2 linked regions of the Rhodospirillum rubrum ATCC 11170 genome follow. The protein of the gene in region 1 interacts with the protein of each later gene in a pairwise test. Links are inferred from orthologs where the notes say so. Each region holds a gene or a part of one and is shown in the gene's direction. Other genes may lie near its edges.

Region 1 (8,726 bases):
GGTTGAAGGGCAGGTGATGCTGACCGACAACGGCCGCTCGGTCGGCGGGCTGGTGCGCGGCGTGCGCCCCGAAGACCTGCGCCAGCGGCCGATGCTGGCCAATGCGGTGATCGCCGGCTCGCTCGATGATCTGCGCGGCCAGGATTCGATCATGATCGGCAATCGTCTGGCCGAGAATTTCGGGCTGCGGGTTGGCGACAAGCTGACCCTGGTTTCGCCCAAGGGCAAGGTGACGGCCATGGGCACCGTGCCCCGGGTGCGCGCCTATACGGTGCGCGTTATCTTTTCCATCGGCATGAGCGAATACGACAGCAGCTTCGTCTTCCTGCCCCTTGAGGCCGCCCAAACCTATTTCCAGGTGCCGACCGAAGGCGTCAACCATCTGGAGGTGGTGGTCGACCATCCCGACCGGGTGGGCGAGGTGGCGGGCACCATCGCCTCGACCAATGGCCTGGGCGGCATCCGCCTGCGCGACTGGCGCCAGACCAACGCCACCTTCTTCAATGCGCTGCAGGTCGAGCGCAACGTGATGTTCCTGATCCTGACCCTGATCATCGTCGTCGCCGCCTTCAATATCATCAGCGGCCTGATCATGCTGGTGAAGGACAAGGGCCGCGATATCGCCATCTTGCGCACCATGGGCGCCTCGCGCGGGGCGATCATGCGCATCTTCTTCCTGGCCGGCGCCGCCGTCGGCGTGACCGGCACCCTGGCCGGCCTGCTGCTTGGCGTGCTGTTTTGCCAGAACATCGAAGCCATTCGTCAGGGCCTGCAAAGCCTGCTTGGCGTCGAATTGTTCAATGCCGAGATCTATTTCCTGGCGACGATGCCAGCGACCATGGACCCCCATGAGGTGATGAACGTCGTGCTGATGGCTTTGGGCCTGTCGTTCGCCGCCACCCTCTATCCAGCATGGCGGGCGGCGCGCACCGATCCCGTGGAGGCCCTGCGCAATGAGTAAGTCCCCTTCCGTCTCCAGTCCGCAGACCGCCCCCGGTCCGCAGACCGCGCCCGGTCCGCAGGCCAGCAAGGTGCCGCAGGCGGCCTTGCGCTTGGATAAGGTCACCCGCTCGTTCAGCCAGGGCCGCGAGGTCCTCAACGTGCTGACCGGGGCCGATCTGGCCGTCAACCCGGGCGAGATCGTCGCCCTGGTCGGGCCCTCGGGGGCGGGAAAATCCACGCTTTTGCAGATTTGCGGGCTTTTGGAAAAACCCACGGCTGGCGAGGTGCGGATCGGCGGCATCAGCTGCGGCCAATTGTCCGAGGATCGCCGCACCCTGTTGCGCCGCGATCACTTGGGCTTCGTCTATCAGTACCACCACCTGCTGCCCGAGTTCTCGGCGGCCGAGAATATCGTCGTGCCGCAGATGATCGCCGGGATCGGCCGCAAGCCGGCCCTGGCGCGGGCGGCCGAGCTTCTGGCCAAGATGGGGCTTTCTGAGCGCCAGGACCACCGGCCGGGCCAGCTTTCGGGCGGCGAGCAACAGCGGGTGGCGATTTGCCGGGCTTTGGCCAACCGCCCCAAGCTGCTGCTGGCCGACGAGCCGACCGGCAACCTTGACCCCAATACGGCCGAGCGGGTATTCCAGGCCCTGCTCGATCTGGTGCGGGGCGAGGGGTTGGCGGCCCTGATCGCCACCCATAATCCCGATCTGGCGCGGCGCATGGACCGCATCGTCACCTTGCGCGAGGGCAAGGTGGTGGCCGCCTGATTATTGGTTTGGGAGCATGGGGTGACATTAAGGATCAGAGCGGCCGAGCCGGCCGATGTCGGGGCCATCTTTCAGGTGCGGACCGCGGTTACCGAGAATAGTCTGACGATCGCCCAACTCACCGAAATGGGGATCACGACCGCCTCGATCACCGCGATGATCATCGAAAGCCCCTGTGCCTGGGTGGCGGTGGAGGGCGAGCGCGTCGTTGGCTTTTCCATGGCCGATCTGGAGGACGGGTCGCTGTTCGCCGCCTTCGTCCTGCCGTCCTACGAAGGCAGAGGCCTTGGCAAGCGGCTGGTCCAAGCCGCCGAGGCCGCCCTGTTCGCACGCCACCGCGTCGTTTGGCTTGAAACGGGCAAAACAACCCGCGCGGCGGGTTTTTATCGCCACCTGGGCTGGGCGAACGAAACCGATCATGGGGACGGCGATATCCGCTTGGAAAAATCGCGCCCCTGATGTCCGCCTCGGCGGCCTGTTCGTCGCCCTGATCCCCGGGTGAGTCATGAATAATCCCAGTCTCTCGATCCGCGCCTATGACGGGGCGGCCGATCTGTCCAGGCTCTCGACCATTTGGTTCGAGGCCTCGCTTCAGGCCCATGCCTTCATTGGCGAAAAGCGCCTGCGCGAGCAACGGCGCCTTATCGAGGAAATCTACCTGCCAAAGGCGGAAACCTGGGTGGCCTGTTCGGGGGGGAGCGCCGTGGGCTTCATCAGTCTGCTCGATACGTTCATCGGCGGCCTGTTCGTCGCCCCGGACCAGCAGGGGCGGGGCATCGGCAAAGCCCTTGTCGCCCATGCCTTGGCGCGGACAGGAGAGCTGCGGCTGGAGGTTTATACGGCCAACCAGCAGGCGTTTTCCTTCTACACCAGCCTCGGATTTAAGGAACTCTCGCGCAGGGCCGAGGATGACGAGGGCATGCCGTTCGAGAATGCCGCTTTGCGCCTGACGCTCTGACACGGCCGCCTAAGGCGGGCGTGTTCGCCAAGCGTTCCCGCTGACAAAGGCCGCCGATCCGTGGCATGGTTGGCCCATGCCCGATCCATCCCCCGCTTCGTCCGCCCTCGCCGGCGGCTCCCCCGCGAATGGCTTTGTCCATCTGCGGGTTCACACCGCGCTCTCGATGTCCGAGGGGGCGATCCAGGTCAAGGCGCTGGTTAAGCTCTGCGCCAAGATGGGAATGCCCGCCGTCGCCATCACCGACAGCGGCAATCTGTTCGGCGCCCTTGAGCTTTCGGTTACGGCCTGCGACATGGGCGTTCAGCCGATCATCGGCTGCCAGATCGCCGTGCGCAACGAAGAGGTGCGCGAGCGCGGATTTGGCGCCGGGCGCGATCTGCGTGCGCCCGATCCCGATGCCGTGGTGCTGCTGGCCAAGAACGCCAGCGGCTATGCCAATCTGATGAAGATCGTCTCGCGCTCCTTCATCGAAGGCGACGGCAGCGAGGCGCCCCAGGTGCGGCTGGCCGATATCGAGGCCCTGAACGACGGGCTGATCTTGCTGACCGGCGGCGTTGGCGGGCCCTTGGGGCGGCTGCTGCGCGAGGGCCGGCGCGACGAGGCCGCCGCCATCCTCGCCCGCCACAAGGAGCATTTCGGCGACCGCGTCTATGTCGAGATCCAGCGCCATGGCATGGCCGATGAAGACCGCATCGAAGCCGATCTGATCGATCTGGCCTATGCCCAAAACGTCGCGCTGGTCGCCACCAACGAGCCCTATTACCCCGACCGCGCCATGTTCGAAGCCCATGACGTGCTGATCTGCATGCAGCAGAAAACCGTCATCGGCGATGAGACCCGGCGGCGGCTGACCCCTGAGCATTATTTCAAGCCGGCCAACGAGATGCGGGCCTTGTTCGCCGATCTGCCCGAGGCGGTGGACAACACCCTGGTGATCGCCAAACGCTGCGCGGTGATGAGCGAGAAGCGCAAGCCGATCCTGCCCCACAGCCCGGCGGTCAAGGGGCGGACCGAAGCCGAGGCGCTTTGCGCCATGGCCGAGGAAGGCCTGGATAAGCGCCTGGAAAAGCACGTTTATCGCGAAGGCATGAGCGAGGCCGAGCGGATCGAGATCGCCAAGCCCTATCGCGAGCGCCTAGCCTATGAGCTTGATGTCATCATCAAGATGGGCTTCCCCGGCTATTTCCTGATCGTGGCCGATTTCATCCAATGGGCCAAGGACGCCGATATCCCGGTGGGTCCGGGGCGTGGGTCGGGGGCGGGATCGTGCGTGGCCTGGGCCCTGACCATCACCGACCTTGACCCCTTGCGCTTCAGCTTGCTGTTCGAGCGGTTCTTGAACCCCGAACGCGTGTCGATGCCCGACTTCGATATCGACTTCTGCCAGGACCGCCGCGAAGAGGTCATCCGCTATGTTCAGCGGGAATACGGCTATGAGCGCGTCGCCCAGATCATCACCTTCGGCAAGCTGCAGGCCCGCGCCGTGCTGCGCTCGGTCGGCCGTGTCTTGCAGATGCCGCTCGGCTATGTCGATAAGATCTGCAAGATGGTGCCCAATAATCCGGCCGCGCCCGTCACCCTCAAGGAAGCCATCGAGGCCGAGCCCCAGCTGCGCGATCTGCAGAAAAACGACGAGATGGTCGCCCGCCTGCTTGATATCGGCATGAAGCTGGAGGGGCTCTATTCCCACGCCTCGACCCATGCGGCGGGTGTGGTGATCGGCGATCGTCCCCTTGATAATCTGGTCGCGCTCTACCGCGATCCCCATTCCGATATGCCCGTCACCCAGTTCAACATGAAATGGGTGGAGCAGGCCGGTCTGGTGAAATTCGACTTCCTCGGCCTGAAAACGCTGACGGTCTTGCAGCATGCGGTGCGCCACATCGCCAAGCGCGGCATCACCGTCGATCTGCTTGACCTGCCTTTGGATGACCGCCGGAGCTACGACATGCTGGGGCGCGGCGAGACCAGCGGCGTCTTCCAGCTTGAAAGTACGGGGATGCGCGACGTTCTGCGCAATATGAAGCCCGATACCCTGGAAGACATCGTCGCCATTGTCGCCCTCTACCGCCCGGGGCCGATGGACAATATCCCCAGCTACATCAAGCGCAAGAAGGGCGAGGAAGAGGTTGTCTATCTTCATGATTCCCTAGAGCCGATCCTCAAGGAAACCTATGGCATCCTGATTTATCAGGAACAGGTGATGCAGGCGGCCCAGATCATGGCCGGCTATTCCCTGGGCGGCGCCGATCTGCTGCGCCGGGCCATGGGCAAGAAGATCAAGGCCGAGATGGATACCCAGCGCGCCCTGTTCGTCGAAGGGGCGGGCAAGCGCGGCACCTCGGAGGCCAAGGCCTCGGAGGTTTTCGACCAGATCGCCAAATTCGCCGGCTATGGCTTCAATAAATCCCATGCCGCCGCCTATGGGCTGGTCGCCTATCAAACCGCCTATCTGAAGGCCAACTACCCCGTCGAGTTCATGGCCGCCACCATGACCTATGACATGCACAACACCGACAAGCTGGCTGTTTTTAAAGGGGAATTGCGCCGCCTTGATATCCCCTTGCTGCCGCCGGACGTCAATCGCTCCTTTGCCGTTTTCGGCGTCGAGGACGGCGCGGTGCGCTATGCCCTGGGCGCGGTCAAGAACGTCGGCGCCGCGGCGATGGACGCCCTGGTCGCCGAACGCGAGGCCCGGGGACCGTTCAAGGATCTGGCCGATTTCGCCCGTCGCCTGGATGGCAAGGTCATCAACAAGCGTCTGCTCGAAAACCTGATCAAGGCCGGGGCGCTTGATAGCCTTGATGGCGATCGCGCCAAGCTGCTGGCCAATGCCGATGTGCTGATGCGCCACGCCCAGGCCGCCGCCGAGGATCGGGCGTCCAACCAGTCGAGCCTGTTCGGAGGGGCCGGGGCGACCTCGGAACCGCCGATGAAATTCCGCGCTTGCGCCGCCTGGACCATCACCGAGACCCTGGCCCATGAACGCGACGCCATGGGCTTCTATTTGTCGGCCCATCCCTTGGACATCTATGGCGACAGCCTGGAGCGCCTGGATGTGGTGCCGATCGAGATGCTGCCCGGCCATCTGCGCGGCGGCGGCAGCGGCGCGGTCAAGCTGGCGGTCACCCCCGGCGCGCGCAAGGAGCGCATCGGCAAAAGCGGCAGCCGCTACGCCTTCGTCGAATTATCCGACGCCACCGGCTCGTGCGAGACCATGGTGTTTTCCGAGGTTTTGGGGGCCAGCCGCGAGTTGCTCGATTCCGGCCGGCCGTTGCTGGTCCGCGCCGACGCCCGGCTCGAGGGCGAAGAGGTGCGGTTGCTCGCCCAAGCGATCGAACTGCTCGACGACGCCGTCGCCCGCGCCGCCCGCCGCATCAAGGTGTCGTTTAGCGACAGCGGACCGATCCCGCGGCTGGCCGAGATCATCCGCGCCGATGGCCCGGGCAATCGCAATATCCTGTTGGTCGCCGATCTTGGCGATCGCGAGGTGGAGTTCCGCTTGGACGGTGGCTTCGCCCTGCGCTCGGAAACCCTGGCCGCCTTGCGCAATGTGCCCGGCGTGGGCGAGGTGCGCGAGGTTTAGGCGGGGAAGGCGGGGGGGTAAGATCATGATCAGGATCACACCTCCCGTGTCTTCATGTTTAGGTTGCATCCTCGGGGAAAACGGCAGAGATTCGTTGAGTGGATTAAAAGACGTAAGAAGACTGCGGATACCCCGATGCTTCGCAACAAACGTGTTGTCGTCAAGATTTCGGTTATCGTCGCCATCATGGGACTCGCGCTGTGCGTGACCGTCGGCTGGCTGCTTAAGTCTCAATACGACGCCCTTCTCGATGAGCGGGTGACTCAGACGCGGGTGCTGACCGAGGCCGCCGTCGGGGTCGCGACCAAGCTGCAGGCCGAGGTTTCCGCCGGGAGGCTCACCCGCGATCAGGCGATCGAGACCTGGAAGACCGCGCTCAATGGCATGACCTATGGGGACAATGGCTATCTCTTCGCCTATGCCGTGGACGGTATCAATCTGGTTCTGCCGCCGCGTCCCGATCTGGTCGGCAAGCCCGTCGTCGATCGGGGGGCCTTTCTCGCCCTTCAGGCGGCGGCGACGCGGGGGCCGGGCGGCGGGCGGCTTGATTATGTCTGGCCCCGGGTCAAAGGGGGGCCGCCCATCCCCAAGGTGAGTTGGGCGATGGAGATTAAAGCCTGGGGCGCCCTGGTGGGGACGGGGATCTTTGTCGACGATGTCCAGGCGATTTTCTGGGCGAAACTGCGCGAGGCGATGCTGATCGGCGGCCTGTTGAGCGCGGTCGCCATCGTGCTGGTCTCGCTAATTTCCCGCGACCTTTCGGCGGTTCTCGGCGATATCGCCCAGCGCATGGCGCTGATTTCCGGCGGACAGGTCGATATCGCCGTGCCCAACCAGGATCGGCGCGACGAGGCCGGAGCCATGGCGCGCTCCCTTGAGGTCTTTCGCGGCAAAGTCGCCGAGACCGAGCACCTGCGCGGCGATCAGGAACGCCTCAAGGCCTCGGCCGAAGCGGCGCGCAAGGCCAGTCTGGTCGAGTTGGCCAAGCGCTTCGAGGACTCGGTCAATAGCGTGGCCCAGGCGGTCGCCAAAGGGGCGCGGACGATGGACGAAAACGCCAGGACGATGTTCGGCTTGGCCAATGTCACCCGCGAGAAGGCCAGCGATTCTTCGGTGATGAGCGAGCGCACCAACGCCAACTTCCAAACGGTGGCCTCGGCGTCGGAACAACTCTCGGCCTCGATCCGCGAAATCGCCAACCAGACCGACAAGGCGCGGGTCACCAGCCAGCAGGCGGTGGAAACCGCCGATCAATCGGCCGATCGCATGGCCGGGCTGGTCAGCGACGCCGAAAAGATCGGCGCGGTGATCACCCTGATCGAGGCTATCGCCAGCCAGACCAACCTGCTGGCGCTAAACGCCACGATCGAAGCGGCGCGGGCCGGCGACGCCGGCAAGGGTTTCGCCGTGGTCGCCCATGAGGTCAAGAACCTGTCGACCCAGACCCGCAAGGCGACCGAGGACATTCGGGGCCAGATCGAACGGGTCCGCGCCTCGGTTTCGGCCGCGGCCAGCGATATCGCCACGATCAGCCACGTCATCCACGATATCGCCGAGGCGGCCGGGGCGATCAGCGCCGCCGTCGAGGAACAAGGGGCGGCGACCAAGGAGATCTCGCGCAGCGTGCAAGAGGTCTTGTCGACTTCGGAAAGCGTCTCGCACGATATCCGCACCCTGGCCGAGGCGGCCCGGGAAACCGAAACCACCGCCGGCGCCTTGCGCGACACCGCCGGCGGGCTTGGTCAGGCGGCGACCACCTTGCAAGAAAAGGTCGACGGCTTCCTGGGCGATCTGCGGCACGGATAGGGTCGTAACGGTTTGACCGCGAGGTGGATTCCACTGGGACGGCGGGAGGTAAGCTTATAACCAAGCCCCTGCCTCCCCGCCCTTGTGTTTCGGTTGCGCCAATGGGGAAAACGGCACAAATTCGTCGGGCGGATCAGGGGAAGTGCGAAGCCCACGGATAACGCGATGCTTCGCAACAAAAGAGTCGTCGTCAAGATTTCGGTCATCGTCGCCATCATGGGACTCGCGTTGTGCGTGACCGTCGGCTGGCTGCTTAAGTCTCAATATGACGCCCTTCTCGATGAGCGGGTGGCCCAGACGCGCGGGCTGACCGAGGCCGCCGCCGGGGTGGCGACCAAGCTGCAGGCCGAGGTCTCCGCCGGTAAAATCAGCCGCGATCAGGCGATTGGGACCTGGAAGACGGCGCTCAACGGCATGATTTACGGCGGCAATGGCTATCTCTTCGCCTATGCCATGGACGGCATCAATCTGGTTCTGCCGCCACGTCCCGATCTGGTCGGCAAGCCGGCGGCCGATAGGGGAGTCTTCCTCGCCCTTCAAGCGGCGGCGAGGCGGGGACCGGGGGGCGGGCGGGTTGATTATGTCTGGCCCCGGGTCAAGGACGGGCCGCCCATCCCCAAGGTGAGTTGGGCGATGGAGGTTCCGTCCTGGGACTTGCTGG
Region 2 (4,404 bases), 2.1 Mb from region 1 along the record:
CGGGTCATCAAGCTGTGCGAGGCCGAAAAGGATTACGTGACCCGTCAGGCGCTGCTGCCTTTGCTGAACGACACCGAGGAGGATCACCTGTATTGGCTGGAACAGCAGCTGCGGCTGATCGAGCTGACCGGTCTGCAAAACTATCTGCAGGCCCAAATGGATCCGGCCGTCGCCGCCTGATCGGGCGGGTGAGGGCATGGCGCTCCCCTGGGGCGGCCGCGGGAATGTCGTCTTTCTTGCTCAAGCCCCCTTGCGCGCCGAGGGGAAAGACGGTTTATAGTGTCCTTGGAAGGCTGGCGTGGGCGTGGCTCTCGCCAACCCGGTCAGGTCCGGAAGGAAGCAGCCGTAACGAGTTCGTCGCGGGTCGCGTCCAGTCTTCCACCTTTTCTTCCCCTGTTTTCCGGGGTCGCCCGTCGGCCCCCTTGTGTTTCCGGGGTCTCCCATGCGCCCCGTTGACCCGGCCCCCGGTATGAGCGATCAGGTGACACCCGACTCCGAGGCCCCCTCCTCCGAGAAGCCTGCCGGTTCAAAAGCCACCCCGGCGTCCGCGCCCTACCGTGTTCTCGCCCGCAAATATCGCCCGGCGTCCTTTGACGCCCTGATCGGCCAGGAAGCCCTGGTCCGCACCCTGACCAACGCCATCGACAGCGGGCGACTGGCCCAGGCCTGGATGCTGACGGGCGTGCGCGGGGTGGGCAAGACCACCACCGCCCGGCTGATCGCCCGCGCCCTGAATTGCGTCGGCGCCGATGGCAAGGGGGGCGTGACCATCACGCCCTGCGGCGTCTGCGAGCATTGCAAGGCGATCGCCGAAGACCGCCATGTCGATGTGCTGGAGATGGACGCCGCCAGCCGCACCGGCGTTGGCGATATCCGCGAGATCCTTGATGGCGTGCGCTACCGCCCGGCGGTGGCCCGCACCAAGGTTTACATCATCGACGAAGTCCACATGCTCTCGACCGCCGCCTTCAACGCCCTGTTGAAGACGCTCGAAGAGCCGCCCGAGCATGTGAAATTCATTTTCGCCACCACCGAGATCCGCAAGGTCCCGGTCACCGTTCTGTCGCGCTGCCAACGCTTCGACCTGCGCCGGGTCAGCGCCGCCGAGCTTTCGGGCCATTTCCTGCGTATCGCCGGGCTGGAAGGCGCCGAGATCGCCCCAAGCGCCCTGACCCTGATCGCCCGCGCCGCCGATGGATCGGTGCGCGACGGCTTGTCGCTGCTTGATCAGGCGATCGCCCATGGCGGCGGCACGGTTTCCGAAGCCCAGGTCGCCGAGATGCTGGGACTGGCCGACCGCGCCCGCATCTTCGACCTGCTCGACGCCCTGCTCGCCGGCCGCATCGCCGAAAGCCTCGACCTCCTTGATCGGCAATACGCCCTGGGCGCCGATCCGCTGGTCATCGTTCAAGATCTGCTTGATCTCGTCCATTGGATGACGCGGGTGAAGGTGGTGCCGGTCTCGGCCGAGGATGCCGCCGTTCCCGAGGCCGAGCGCACCCGTGGCCGGGCGATGGCCGAGCGCTTGTCGATGGCGGTGCTGAACCGCTGCTGGCAGATCCTGCTCAAAGGCCTGGGCGAGGCGCGCGGCGCCCCGGTGCCGCTTCAGGCCGTCGAAATGGTGCTGATCCGTCTGGCCTATGCCAGCGACCTGCCCACCCCCGAGGAGGCCTTGAAGATGATCGCCGGCGGTGCCCAGCCCGCCGCCCCCCGCCCGCCGGCCCCCCACTCGCCCGCCGGTCCCCCCCCCGCCGCGCCGCCTCCCCCTTCGCCGCCGTCCCGGGCCGACGAGCCGCCGCGCCCGTCCCGCCCGTCGCAATCGAACGCCGGCGGCGGCGCCCTGGCCGTAGCGCCGGTGGAGGTCGCCCCCGATCCCCCGCCCCCGCCCCCGCCCCCGCCGGCCCCACCGGCCGCCGATCCGGCCGGCGCCTTCGACCCGGTGCCGCGCAGCTTCGCCCTGCTCGTCGATCTGTTCCGGCGCAAGCGCGAAGCCGTGGTCACCGGCCATCTGTATCGCGATGTCGAACTGGTGGGCTATGATCCCGAGGCTGGGCTGCTGGAGATCCATCCCCTGCCCGCCGCGCCGGCCAAACTGGCCGGCCAGATCACCCGCCTGCTCGGCGAATGGACCGGCCGGCGGTGGATGGTGACGCTGACCGACCGTCCCGGACAGCCGACCTTGCATGATGCCACCCAGGCCGATATCCATGCCCATCCGCTGGTCAAGGCGGTGCTGGACCGCTTTCCCGGGGCGGTGATCGGAACCATTCGCGAGCATCCCGGAGCCGTCGCGGCCGAGGCCGATTCGCCCGACCTCCTCGGCGATCCTGGCGAGGCTTATGGCGCGCCCGGCTTCGACACCCCGGCGGGCGCCGATCCAGACGATCTGTTCGACCCATTCATCGGAGACGACGAGACATGAAAAACATCGGGCAAATGCTCAAGCAGGCCCAGCAGCTGCAAACCCGCATGGCCGAAGTTCAAGAAGAGCTGAAGGCGATGGACGTCAGCGGCCAGTCGGCGGCCGGCATGTGCGTGGTAACCCTGGACGGCAAGGGCGGCGTGCGCTCGATCAAGATCGATCCCTCGCTGGTCGATCCCAAGGAAACCGAGGTCATGGAAGACCTGATCGTCGCCGCCTTCAACGACGCCAAGGCCAAGGTCGACGAGATGGTGAAGGAAAAGATGTCGGAACTGACCGGCGGGCTGAAGCTGCCGCCGGGCATGAGCCTGCCCTTCTGATCCCACGTCTTTTGTCCGGAGGGTCCCGGTGTCCGCGGGAGAGATCGACCGTCTGATCGGCCTGCTGGCCCGACTGCCCGGATTGGGTCCCCGTTCGGCCCGGCGCGCCGCTTTGCATCTGCTCAAGCGGCGCGAGAGCCTGATGGACCCCTTGATGGAGGCCCTGGGCGCGGTCGCCGCCTCGGTCCGCCTCTGCCCGGTCTGCGGCACTCTCGACACCCGCGCGCCCTGTTCGATCTGCGCCGATCCGCGCCGCGACGGAACGCTGATCTGCGTGGTGCGTGATGTCGCCGACCTCTGGGCCCTTGAACGCGGCGGGGTGTTTTCCGGGCGCTACCATGTTCTGGGCGGGCTGCTCTCGGCGATCGATGGCGTCGGTCCCGAGGATCTTGGTCTTGATCGCTTGGCAGCCCGCGTCGCCGAAGGCCCGGTGGTCGAGGTCATCCTGGCCCTGCCGGCCACCGTCGAGGGGCAGACCACCGCCCATGTCATCGCCGATCTTATCGAGCCAAAGGGAATAACCGTATCGGGATTGGCCCAGGGGGTTCCCGTGGGCGGCGAGTTGGACTATCTGGACGATGGCACCCTGACCGCCGCCCTGCGCGCCCGTCGCCCGGTTTGACCGCGCCGTCCGATCGCGCCCCCTGAGCGCGCCGCCGGGACGCGGCAGAGCCGATCCCTCCCCCGACCATCGCCAAAAGAGCCCGCCATGCGCCGTTTCCCCTTTCTTCCCCTTGTCGCGGCCTTGCTGGTGTCCCTGGTGACCGCCTGCGCCGGCTCTGCCCCGTCCACGCCCAAGCAGGCCGCCGTGCGCGTCGAGCGCACCCATCAATTGCCCCCCGCCCCCGCCCCTACCACCTTCGCTATCACGCCGCGCGACCGCGCCCAGGCCGCCGATCCGGCTTTCCAGGCGGCGGCCAATGTGGTCGCGCCGCTGCTCACCCGCCATGGCCATCGCTGGATCACCGGGACCGAGGCCCGTCGCGCCGTTTGGCGGGTGGGGCTGGAAACCACCATGTCCTCGTATAGCGACATGGCGCCGGCGGCGGGGGTCAGCTATCGCTTCGGCTGGAGCACCCCGGGCGGGCTGGCGATGGGCAAGGCTCCGGCGGGCGATATCGGCCCAGGCGCCCCGCCGACGATGATCGAGAAGCGGCTTTCGGTCACCATCACCGCCGAGGGCCGCACCGTCTACGAGGGGCGGGCCCTGCTGGTCGATGACGGCCGCGACCTGATGGATGCCCTGGTGCCGCTGGCCCGCGCCCTGTTCCTGCGCTTCCCCGGCCCCCAGGGCATCGATATGGGCGAGGCGCCCACCAAACCCTGATTCTTCGCCCCGCGCCGCGCCGGGACAGCGCAACAAATCCGACGATCGCGCGTTGGGCAACCGGGAGCCCTTTCGTTCGCACCGCGAGGAACAGACGTGGCTCCGCAAGAAGCCGTTCCAAGGAAGGACCGACCCCCATGCATAGCCTGACCAAAGCGACCCTGGCCGCGACCCTGATAACGACGCTGGGTTGGCAGGCCCACGCCCAAAGCTCCAGCGAGATTCTGGTGCCGCCCATGCGCGAGAGCAGCACGCCCTATAGCGCCATGTCGCCCTATAGCCCCACCGCCCCGGCGACGACCGCACCCGGCTATGGGGCCCCGACGAGCCCGGCG

Evidence for each region. The genes of interacting proteins can lie anywhere in the genome.
Region 2: the proteins of dnaE (region 1) and RRU_RS17940 interact in binary tests that used the Escherichia coli proteins (3 or more experiments, as listed by UniProt). The link is inferred for Rhodospirillum rubrum ATCC 11170 from one-to-one orthologs.

The regions. Positions count from the first base shown.
Region 1 is NC_007643.1:1,859,096-1,867,821, forward strand. What follows is about bases 2,446-6,459. They hold dnaE (DNA polymerase III subunit alpha), read left to right. Parts: upstream 2,446-2,746; coding sequence 2,747-6,259; downstream 6,260-6,459. Other genes in these bases: RRU_RS08205 (GNAT family N-acetyltransferase), read left to right, coding at 2,446-2,670; RRU_RS08215 (methyl-accepting chemotaxis protein), read left to right, coding at 6,395-6,459. Also shown: RRU_RS08190 (lipoprotein-releasing ABC transporter permease subunit), read left to right, coding at 1-961; RRU_RS08195 (ABC transporter ATP-binding protein), read left to right, coding at 954-1,712; RRU_RS08200 (GNAT family N-acetyltransferase), read left to right, coding at 1,734-2,171; more of RRU_RS08205, read left to right, coding at 2,218-2,445; more of RRU_RS08215, read left to right, coding at 6,460-8,065; RRU_RS08220 (methyl-accepting chemotaxis protein), read left to right, coding at 8,231-8,726. UniProt on the Escherichia coli protein: DNA polymerase III is a complex, multichain enzyme responsible for most of the replicative synthesis in bacteria. This DNA polymerase also exhibits 3' to 5' exonuclease activity. The alpha chain is the DNA polymerase catalytic subunit.
Region 2 is NC_007643.1:3,994,578-3,998,981, reverse strand. The notes cover bases 1-2,932. They hold RRU_RS17940 (DNA polymerase III subunit gamma/tau), read left to right. Parts: upstream 1-442; coding sequence 443-2,422; downstream 2,423-2,932. Other genes in these bases: recR (recombination mediator RecR), read left to right, coding at 2,771-2,932; RRU_RS17935 (YbaB/EbfC family nucleoid-associated protein), read left to right, coding at 2,419-2,742; bfr (bacterioferritin), read left to right, coding at 1-180. Also shown: more of recR, read left to right, coding at 2,933-3,364; RRU_RS17925 (hypothetical protein), read left to right, coding at 3,452-4,069; RRU_RS17920 (hypothetical protein), read left to right, coding at 4,207-4,404. UniProt on the Escherichia coli protein: Part of the beta sliding clamp loading complex, which hydrolyzes ATP to load the beta clamp onto primed DNA to form the DNA replication pre-initiation complex.